3 regions of the Rothia sp. CCM 9416 genome follow, and region 1 is predicted to be linked to each of the others. Evidence: predicted binding sites of a transcription regulator. Region 1 holds the regulator's gene; each other region holds the start of a gene.
The links. Region 1 encodes HrcA, which represses chaperone genes, less so after heat shock. Its sites were predicted from a motif close to TTNGCACTCGNNNNNNNCGAGTGCNAA; they were not measured.
Positions count from the first base shown of each region.

Region 1 (3,277 bases):
TTGATAACGGTTCCAAAGCCACGGCAGCTGGGGCACTCAACAGGCTGAACGACAGTACCCAAGATGGACTGAACCTGGCGCTGCATGTAGCCCTGTCCACGGCAGGTTTCACAGGTTTCGGGGTGGGTACCCTCAGCGGTTCCCTCGCCCTTACACAGGTCGCAGGTCACAGCGGTATCAACGGTGATGGGCTTATTGGTGCCAAAGACAGCGTCTTTAAGGTCAATCTTGACGTTGATAAGAGCATCCTGCCCCTGACGAACCCGGCTCTGCGGCCCGCGCGGAGTCGCGTTGAAAAAGGTCTCAAAGATATCCTGGAAACCACCAAAGCCGCCCGCCCCGTTAAAGCCGCCGGCTGTGCCGTTCTCGTTACCGGTTTGATCATAAATCCGGCGCTTTTCAGGGTCAGAGAGCACATCGTGAGCTAGCGAAACACGCTTAAATTCCTCAGCGGCTTCCTCAGAAGGGTTAATGTCGGGGTGCAGCTGGCGGGCTTTCTTGCGGTAGGCCTTTTTGATTTCTTCGGGGCTGGCATCGCGCGATACACCGAGGGTTTCGTAGTGACTGCTCACAGTTCTCTCTTTCAGGGTCATGGGGTACTACTAAATATGTGGAGGCAAGAAGCTGTTTTACTCCTGCCCCAAAATCTTTGACAGGTAGCGGGCTACGGCATTCACCTTTGAGACGGTTCGGGCGTAGTCCATACGTGTTGGCCCTACAACACCAACGTGTGCGTTTCCTCCAGGGCCGTAGCTACTTGCAACAACTGAGGTCTCGGCCAGCGATTTCTCCCTGTTTTCTGAGCCGATGCTGACCGCAAAACCGCGCTCATCGTGTTCCATAGTTGCCAAAAGCTTAAGGAGCACCACCTGCTCTTCAAGGGCATCGAGTACAGGTGCAATACTACCGCGAAAATCAACGGTTGACTCTGCCAGGTAGGCTGTTCCCGCTATCAGCACCTGAGAGGATACACCCTGAGCTGCCAGTAGCTGAACTGCTTGGACGAGGCTGAGCATGAGCTTGCTGCGCGGGTGAGGAGCCAGCGCCTGAGCTACCTGGGACAGAGGCTGACCCGAAAAGGCCTCAATAAGCTGTTGCTTGATAGTGACTAGTTCATCGGCTGTATGCGGGCATGCTACCGTTCGTTGGGTGACCTGCCCGGTATCGGTAATCAGTACCACTAGGACTGTGGATGTTGATAAAGAGACCAGCTCAACATGCCGTAGCGCAACCGTCGGGCCGGTCGGATACTGCACCATGGCGACCTGGTGAGTAAGCGAAGAAAGGAGCTGGACGCTACTTTTCATCATGTCATCCACGCTATCGGCGCTATCGAGCAGGGTATGGATTGCTCTCTTCTCCCCTGGTGAGAGCGGTCGCAAAGCCGATATCTGGTCAACGAAAAGCCGGTAACCTAGGTCAGTGGGCACTCTGCCCGCACTGGCATGTGGTGCCGATATCAGGCCCTGTTCTTCCAGAGCGGCCATGTCGTTGCGCACCGTGGCGCTAGAAACCCCCAACTGCCGCCGCTCAATGAGGGTCTTTGAACCAACCGGCTCCCGAGTATGCACGTATTCCTCGACGATAGCCTGCAAGACCTGAAGCCTGCGCGGATGGTCCATTTCACCTCCTGATGATGTGAGCTTTAAGGGTTTTTAGCACTGGGGATACCAGAGTGCTAAGTTACCCGTTAACTCTAATACCACTGCACTAGAATCAGAATTCAGTACGCTGATGGCTAAGGCACTTGGCCGTGTTTTCAAGGAGTTTAATGGATTATCGCGCTTCGTGGGGGTCAGCTGATCTGAGCGCCCACAAACATTCCCAATTACCCCGCGTGGTGCTCAAACCGGGGCTGGTTCTCGAAGATATGGTGAGCGGTTTTGTGGGTGCAGCTGTTTCGCTCCGCTCTGTTGGCAGTAACCATATGGTAGGTCTTGAGGATCGGCATGGGCGGGTCAAGCAATTCCCCTTGGGCCCCGGCTTCCTCCTTGAAGGTCGACCGGTCAACCTTGTTGCTCCTGAGCCGCAACAGGCTAAGCCCACCAAGCAGATTTCCCGATCCGGTTCTGTCGCCTTGGATAATGCCCCCGCTAGGACTGCCCGTGCCAGCCGAATTTGGGTCGAAGGTATCCACGACGCTGAACTGATTGAGAAAGTGTGGGGGCACGACCTGCGTGTCGAAGGGATTGTGGTCGAACCCCTCCACGGTCTTGATGATGTAGCCAGTGCCATTAGGGAGTTCGCACCAGCGCCCCACCGAAAACTTGGGATTCTAGTGGACCACCTGATTACCGGGTCTAAAGAAAGCCGTATAGCCGAAGCCGCGCTGAAAACCCCCGGCGCTCGCGGGAACGTAATGATTATGGGGCACCCCTTTGTCGATATTTGGCAGGCAGTTAAACCCGGCGTTCTTGGAATCGAGAAATGGCCCGTAATCCCCCGCAGCGAAGAATGGAAGCAGGGAATCCTTCGCCGACTCAACCGGCCTTACGCCAGACCCGAAGATATTCGAGCCGGATGGGACTCAATCCTAAAGCGCGTTGATACCTATACCGACCTTGAGCCGGCTCTGCTTGGCCCAGTAGAACAACTCATAGATTTTGTGACTCTTGAAAGCTAAACTTTCTCGGTAAATAATGTGATAAATATCGTGCGCTCACAAGACAAAAAGTCACTTATACCTATACCTTGTACACAAGCTATTGACTAGACTTGTCTGAGGCATGAACTTGGCATCGTGCCATCACTCGTATCCACCCAAGACCAAAGAGAAACCTTCTTGAAGACTGCAACTTCTCCATCGACCACCACCTACAAGGGGTCCTCAGCAACGGCATCGCACCTGTCCGTTAATGCTGACCGCAACATAGCGACTGCTGCCCACTTCGGTGGTGTACTCGGCTGTATCCCCTCCGCTGTTATCTACTACCTCTACCGGGGTCGCGGTCCTTTCACTGAGCAGGAATCACGTGAGGCGCTCGACTTCACCCTGCTTCCCACCATCGTTTTGGCTCTGGGAATTATTCTGAGTAACATCCCCGCTATCGGCTGGTTCTTCGGACTTGTAGCAGCTCTGACCTGGACCTACCTGGCTTTCTCAGCACTTATTGCCGGCATTGTGGTAACTCGCGGTAACCCCTACCAGTACAAGTTCAACACTTTCCTTTTTACTAAGATTTTGAGCCGTAAAAAGTAGCCTCTGCTAATCTAAAAGTTCTGGGCCCCTACCTTATGCAGGTATGAGGCCCAGTTTTCTTTAGTTCAGGTCGGGTAG
Region 1 covers NZ_JBLXXR010000009.1:66,877-70,153, reverse strand. Annotated here, with positions in the region: gene dnaJ (molecular chaperone DnaJ) at 1-572, opposite strand, end outside; gene hrcA (heat-inducible transcriptional repressor HrcA) at 630-1,622, opposite strand; gene ACN080_RS05410 (DUF3097 family protein) at 1,772-2,623, shown strand; gene ACN080_RS05405 (DUF4870 domain-containing protein) at 2,783-3,199, shown strand; gene hemW (radical SAM family heme chaperone HemW) at 3,260-3,277, opposite strand, start outside.

Region 2 (3,277 bases), on a different contig from region 1:
TTTTCTAGTGCTGAACGGGTTACCTTGACGGGGTCAATGACACCGCGAGCGATGAGATCCTCATACTCGCCGGTTGCGGCGTTAAAGCCGTGACCGATGGGCAACTCAGCGACGCGAGAGACAACGACGTAGCCATCCTGGCCTGCGTTCTCAGCAATCCAGCGTAGAGGCTGAACCAGGGCACGGCGCACAATGTCGATACCGACCTGAGCCTCCTGAGAGTCGAGCTTGACGCCATCCAGGGCAGCAAGCGCGTGAACCAAGGCGGTACCGCCACCGGCTACGATGCCCTCTTCAAGAGCCGCGCGAGTGGATGACACAGCGTCCTCGATGCGGTGCTTGCGCTCCTTGGCTTCGACCTCAGTTGCCGCACCTACCTTAATAACGCCAACACCGCCGGCCAGCTTGGCCAGGCGCTCCTTGAGCTTTTCGCGGTCCCATTCGGAGTCCACGCGCTCAATTTCACTGCGAATCTGGGCGACGCGGTCAGCAACAGCCTCGGAGGTGCCGCCGCCGTCAACGATGGTGGTGTTGTTCTTGGTAACTGTTACGCGTCGCGCTGAACCGAGCTGTTCCAGGGTGACAGCGTCCAGGGAGATACCCAGTTCACCGGTGATGACAGTAGCACCGGTCAGAACGGCAAGGTCCTGGAAGATTGCCTTGCGGCGATCGCCAAAGCCAGGAGCTTTGAGGGCCACAACATCCAGGTTGCCGCGGAGCTTATTGACCACCAGGGTGGAGAGGGCTTCACCGTCCACGTCCTCGGCAATGATAGTCAGCGGCTTCTTGGCCTGAACAATCTTTTCCAGGACGGGCATAATCTCGGCAACGGTTGAGATCTTGCCCTGGTAGAGCAGAATAGCGGTGTTTTCCAAGACAGCTTCGGCACGCTCGGGGTCGGTCACGAAGGAGGGTGACAGGTAGCCCTTATCGAACTGCATGCCTTCGGTGACCTCAAGCTCAATCTCGGTGGTTGAGCCGTCTTCAATGGTGATAACGCCATCCTGGCCGACCTTAGAGAAAGCCTCGGACAGCAGTTGACCAATTTGAGGTGACTGGGCAGAGATAGCGGCAACGTGAGCCACTTCTTCGCCCTTAACTTCGCGGGCATTCGCCAGAAGGCGCTCAGCAACCAGCTTGGCTGCCTGCTCAATTCCCCGCTTAATCTCACCGGGGGCGGCACCAGCGGCAACGTTCCGCAAGCCTTCGGCAACCAGTGCCTGAGCCAGAACGGTTGCGGTGGTGGTGCCGTCACCAGCAACGTCGTTGGTGCGGGTTGCTACCTCTTTAGCCAGCTGAGCGCCGAGGTTCTCGTAGGGGTCCTCCAGCTCGATTTCGCGGGCAATGGAGACACCGTCGTTGGTGATGATGGGCGCGCCCCACTGCTTATCAAGAACCACGTTACGGCCGCGGGGGCCCAGGGTTACCTTGACAGCGTTGGCCAGTTTATCAACACCGGCCTGTAGGTGCTTACGCGCCTCATCGTTGAATTCAAGCTGTTTTGCCATGAATCCTTACTTCTTTCTTTGGGTACTAACGGGTGTGGTAGGTTCCGCTAGAACTTAGGAGACAACAGCCAGAACGTCGCGGGCTGAGAGGATCAGGTATTCAGCGCCACCGAACTTAACTTCGGTACCGCCGTACTTGGAGAAGATGACAAGGTCGCCTTCTGCTACATCTACGGGGATGCGGTTGCCCTTGTCGTCGATGCGGCCGGGGCCTACAGCGATAACCTTGGCTTCCTGGGGCTTTTCCTTGGCGGTGTCGGGAATAACCAGGCCGGATGCGGTGGTCTGCTCTGCTTCGACGATCTGGACGACAATGCGGTCTTCGAGGGGCTTGATGTTTGCCACGAGGTACTCCTTATGAGAAGGCTTAAAAATAGAAATTATGGGGTGACCGGTGCTGCAGCGCCCGGTGCTGGTATCGTCGCGGTCTTACCTACCGGGCATCTTTAGCACTGTAAGCGGTCAAGTGCTAACTAAAACTTTAGGCCGGTAATGGCTCAGGGGGCAAGATACGGCGCAGGTTTCGCACACAGCGCACCTTTTTGTGTGTTATAGACTACTTTCTGGTGATGTGGAGGTACCCGTGCTCAAACTGATTTTCTGGCCCGTTCTAGTTCCTACCGTCCTCTTTTCAATGGGGCTAGGTGCTATCGTTCCCATTCAGATTCTGGCAACGATCAGGCTCGGGGGCTTCTCCCGCCTTAGCAAGCTCGTTAGTAGCGGTTGCAGGTGTCTTTGCTCTACTCTGTACCGTGCCAGTTGGCGGGGCCATACTCCCCACCGGCACTAGAATGGTAGGCAATGACTAGCCTGACCCCTGCCCCAGCCCACCCATTCACGCACGAACAGCTTGCCGCTATCGACGAGTTCACCCCCTACTTCACCGACCGCGCTCTGGCAGCAGCCAGCACCCTGCGCTCACGCGGCTTCAGCCCAGAAGACAGTTCAGCCATACTCACCCAGGCAAAGCTCCGCACCCAGGGAGCAGATAAGTTCGGGGATAAGGCCCACAGTATGCTCCTGACCGAAGCAGGCTACGAGCAGGCCACCCGGGCCGCCGTCGCTAAAGGTCACGCCCAACGTTTCAAGGACGCAGGGATCACTTCTGTAGCCGACTTAGGGTGCGGCATCGGCGCTGATTCCCTAGCCTTTGCTGCCGCAGGCCTTGCCATCACCGCCGTAGAACTAGACCCCGCAACCGCCGCTTTCACAGCCCACAATCTTGCCCACTACCCCAACTCGCAGGTGCTCGTCGGCAATGTCGAAAACATTGACGTTCAGACCCTCACCACCGCAAACGGTCAAGCGATTCAAGCGCTCTGGCTCGACCCGGCCCGCCGCGAAGTTGAGGGTGGCGCAACCACCTCCCGACTCTTTGACCCCGAAGCCTTCTCCCCTCCCCTCTCCTTGATCGAAAAACTGGCGGCAACCGGCATCCCCATGGGTGTCAAAATGGGCCCGGGCCTACCCCACGAACACATTCCCGCCAACTGCGAAGCCGAATGGGTATCCCACGGTGGCTCCGTTGTAGAAGTAGTGCTCTGGTTCAACGCCCTGGCCCGCAAGAGGGTGCGTAGAGCAGCCAGCCTACTCTCCAAAAACCCACAAGAACCAGAACTTCTGGAAGACATCACCTCTGCTCTCGACTCCCCCGAAAGCACCGGCACCCACCAATACGAACCCACCATCGGTGAACTAGCCACCTACCTGGCTGAACCCGATGGAGCCGTAGTACGGTCCCACCTTGTCTCCGACCTAGCGCACAAACT
Region 2 covers NZ_JBLXXR010000002.1:126,478-129,754, reverse strand. Annotated here, with positions in the region: gene groL (chaperonin GroEL) at 1-1,508, opposite strand, end outside; gene groES (co-chaperone GroES) at 1,563-1,853, opposite strand; gene ACN080_RS01690 (THUMP-like domain-containing protein) at 2,310-3,277, shown strand, end outside.
Region 2: groES (co-chaperone GroES) is a predicted target of HrcA. The motif match lies at 1,955-1,981, and genes of this name have one in related genera.

Region 3 (3,277 bases), on a different contig from region 1:
TGGTCAGGAAGAGACCGGCAATTGACGCTGCATTCTGAAGAGCTGAGCGGGTGACCTTTACGGGGTCGTTAATACCGGCAGCCATCAGGTCCTCGTACTCACCGGTTGCGGCGTTCAGGCCGGTACCAGCAGAGAGGTGACGGACCTTATCGACGACGACACCGGGCTCCATGCCAGCATTGAAAGCAATCTGCTTGAGGGGAGCGTCGATGGCAACACGGACGATGTTGGCACCGGTTGCCTCATCGCCGGTCAGTTCCAGCTTCTCAAAAGCCTTCACGCCAGCCTGAATCAGGGCAACACCGCCGCCGGGCACAATACCCTCTTCAACAGCGGCCTTAGCGTTGCGGACGGCGTCCTCGATGCGATGCTTGCGCTCCTTGAGCTCAACCTCGGTAGCAGCGCCGGCCTTGAGCACAGCAACACCACCGGCAAGCTTAGCCAGACGCTCCTGCAGCTTCTCGCGGTCGTAGTCAGAGTCAGAGTTAGCGATTTCGCCACGGATCTGAGCAACGCGGCCCTCGATGGCCTCAGGGTCACCTGCGCCTTCGATGATGGTGGTCTCGTCCTTGGTGATAACAACCTTGCGGGCCTGGCCCAGCAGGTCGATGGTTGCGGTATCAAGTGACAGGCCAACCTCTTCGGTAATAACCTGTCCACCGGTCAGAATAGCGATGTCAGCCAGCTGAGCCTTCCGGCGGTCGCCAAAGCCAGGAGCCTTAACGGCAACAGACTTGATGGAGCCGCGCATCTTGTTCAGAACCAGCAGGGCCAGGGCTTCGCCCTCAACATCCTCGGCAACAATCAGCAGGGGCTTACCGGCCTGCATGACCTTCTCCAAGACGGGAACCAGGTCCTTGACGTTGGAGATCTTGGAGCTAACGATCAGGATGTAGGGGTCCTCAAGGACAGCTTCCTGACGGTCAGCATCGGTAACGAAGTAGCCGGAGAGGAAGCCCTTATCAAAGCGCATACCCTCGGTCAGTTCAAGGGTCAGGCCGAAAGTATTGGACTCTTCAACTGTGATAACGCCTTCCTTGCCGACCTTCTCCATAGCCTGGGCAATGAGCTTACCGATTTCGGGGTCACCAGCGGAGATAGATGCGGTTGCGGCGATTTCCTCTTCGGTCTCAACTTCCTTGGCAGAAGCGAGCAGTTCAGCGGTAACAGCTTCTACAGCCTTTTCGATACCGCGCTTGAGGGAGAGGGGATCAGCGCCAGCGGCAACATTGCGCAGGCCTTCGCGGACGAGAGCCTGAGCTAGAACGGTTGCGGTGGTGGTACCGTCACCGGCAATGTCGTCAGTCTTCTTTGCGACCTCCTTGACCAGCTCAGCGCCAATCTTCTCGTAGGGGTCTTCAAGTTCGATTTCCTTGGCGATGGAAACACCATCGTTGGTGATGGTGGGGGCGCCCCAGGCCTTCTCCAAGACAACGTTACGACCGCGGGGGCCGAGAGTTACCTTTACTGCGTCTGCGAGGGTGTTGAGGCCCTTTTCAAGACCGCGGCGTGCTTCTTCATCAAAAGCAATCAGCTTTGCCATATGGCTTTCGCTCCTTCTGGAACATTAGGTGTGAGCGCGATTAGTCGGTGCCCGCGACGGACGGCGCTACCGGGGCCGCCATAGGGGCGGCACGGGGAGAACCTCACCAAGAAATCGCTCAGGTGTTTTACTCAGAGCCACCCGGGTGCAGAATCTAGCACATGATTTAGCAGTCCAAGCCTCTGAGTGCTAACTACAATCTTGGCACCTGAGCCCAGAGCGCGCAAACCTATTATTCGCTTTGAGAAGCCTTAATCGCCAACAGCGCACAAAGCTACAGCTCCCGGGCTTAGATCTCGCTTAGCCCTGTGTGTATGTTCCAGTAGCAGAATCGTAGATATAGGCACCGGCAGGATCCAGTACATAGGTGCCGGTAGCAGGGTCCAGGCTGTAGCGCTGGGTGTTCTGGGTAGCGGTTCCCGTAGTCGCTGAGGCTGGTGAGCTGGCATCAGTTCCGGAGTATTCAACGTAGGCACCGGTAGCGGGGTCCACACGGTAGAGAACCTTACCCGAGGCCAGGGCCTCTGTCTTGCTGGTGGCGGTGTAAGTCCCGTTCACCGGGTCATAGACGTAGAAGAGCTGGCTATCCTCTGTTGCTGTCGAGGTGGCAGCATCCGCGCTGGCCACTTGGGTCTGCTCTGCAAGCGCGGTGGGGTCGAAGTCTGCTCCGAGCACCACATAGACCTCACCGGTCTCGGCCTGGAAGTCTTGGTTGATGTAGGCAATACCTAAGAGGTCAGCGACTTCGTTGGCTTCTGATGAGGCCCCGGTAGCAAAGTAAACCATGGACTCGGTGGCATAGGTGCCGGTCCAGTTGGTGGTTTCAGTAATCTTGTAGTTTGCTTTTTGCAAGACACTGGCGGCGGTGCTGGCTGAGCCTTCGGGGGCGCTTGAGTTATAGACCGCTACGGTAACGCTAGCTGGGTTGGTGCTGGGGCTGGCATCGGCGGTAGCTGTTGCGGTGGCTCTTGCCGATGCGGTCGCGGTTGTGGTACCCGGGCCAGCAGTCCGGGGCGAAACCACGTACATGATGCCGCCCACCAGGAGGGCGAGAATACCGCTGATGATGACAGCCAGCAGGCCGGCCCGTGAGGTTGAGGTGTCGGTGACTCGTCCGCGGTAGGCACCCCGCCGGGAGGAGTTTTCTTCGACATCATCGAACTCGTCACGGGGGTAGGTGTTCACTGGTCGCCTCTTTCGGTGCACGGTTGCTACGGGGGTCAGCTTCTAGGGTACACTCCCCCGCCCTGTTTTAGGTGAGTCGGTTGCGTGTGAGCCGGAGCTTGCGGGTAAGGGCCGGTTCAGCGGCAATAGCGCGCGGATTATCGATCAGTGCATTGAGTTGCTGGTAGTAGGCAATCGGGCTCAGCTCCAGGTCTTTGCTGATGGCCTGTTCTTTACTTCCCTGGTACTTGAAGCGTTTTTTCTCCATATCTAAGATGGCGCGCTCCTGCTCGGTAAGCCGGTGGGTAGAGCTAGTCTGAGACTCTGGTGTGGGTGAACCGGCTGGCATGTTCATGGGTCTTCTTTCGGTGGTCTAGTCTTATAGGGAGAATACCGCATACAAGAGGAGAATAAGCGCCGTGCCTGCTCAGCCCCTACACGAGATTATGGACCCGGACTGGGCGCAGGCCCTGGCACCCGTGGAGCCTCAGATTAGGGCTATGGGTAATTTTTTGCGGGCCGAGCATCAGGCTGGCCGGGACACCCTGCCCCCTGGCCCGGATATTTTTA
Region 3 covers NZ_JBLXXR010000005.1:40,225-43,501, reverse strand. Annotated here, with positions in the region: gene groL (chaperonin GroEL) at 1-1,543, opposite strand, end outside; gene ACN080_RS03715 (LytR C-terminal domain-containing protein) at 1,844-2,728, opposite strand; gene ACN080_RS03710 (DUF3263 domain-containing protein) at 2,796-3,062, opposite strand; gene ACN080_RS03705 (uracil-DNA glycosylase) at 3,127-3,277, shown strand, end outside.
Region 3: groL (chaperonin GroEL) is a predicted target of HrcA. The motif match lies at 1,710-1,736, and genes of this name have one in related genera.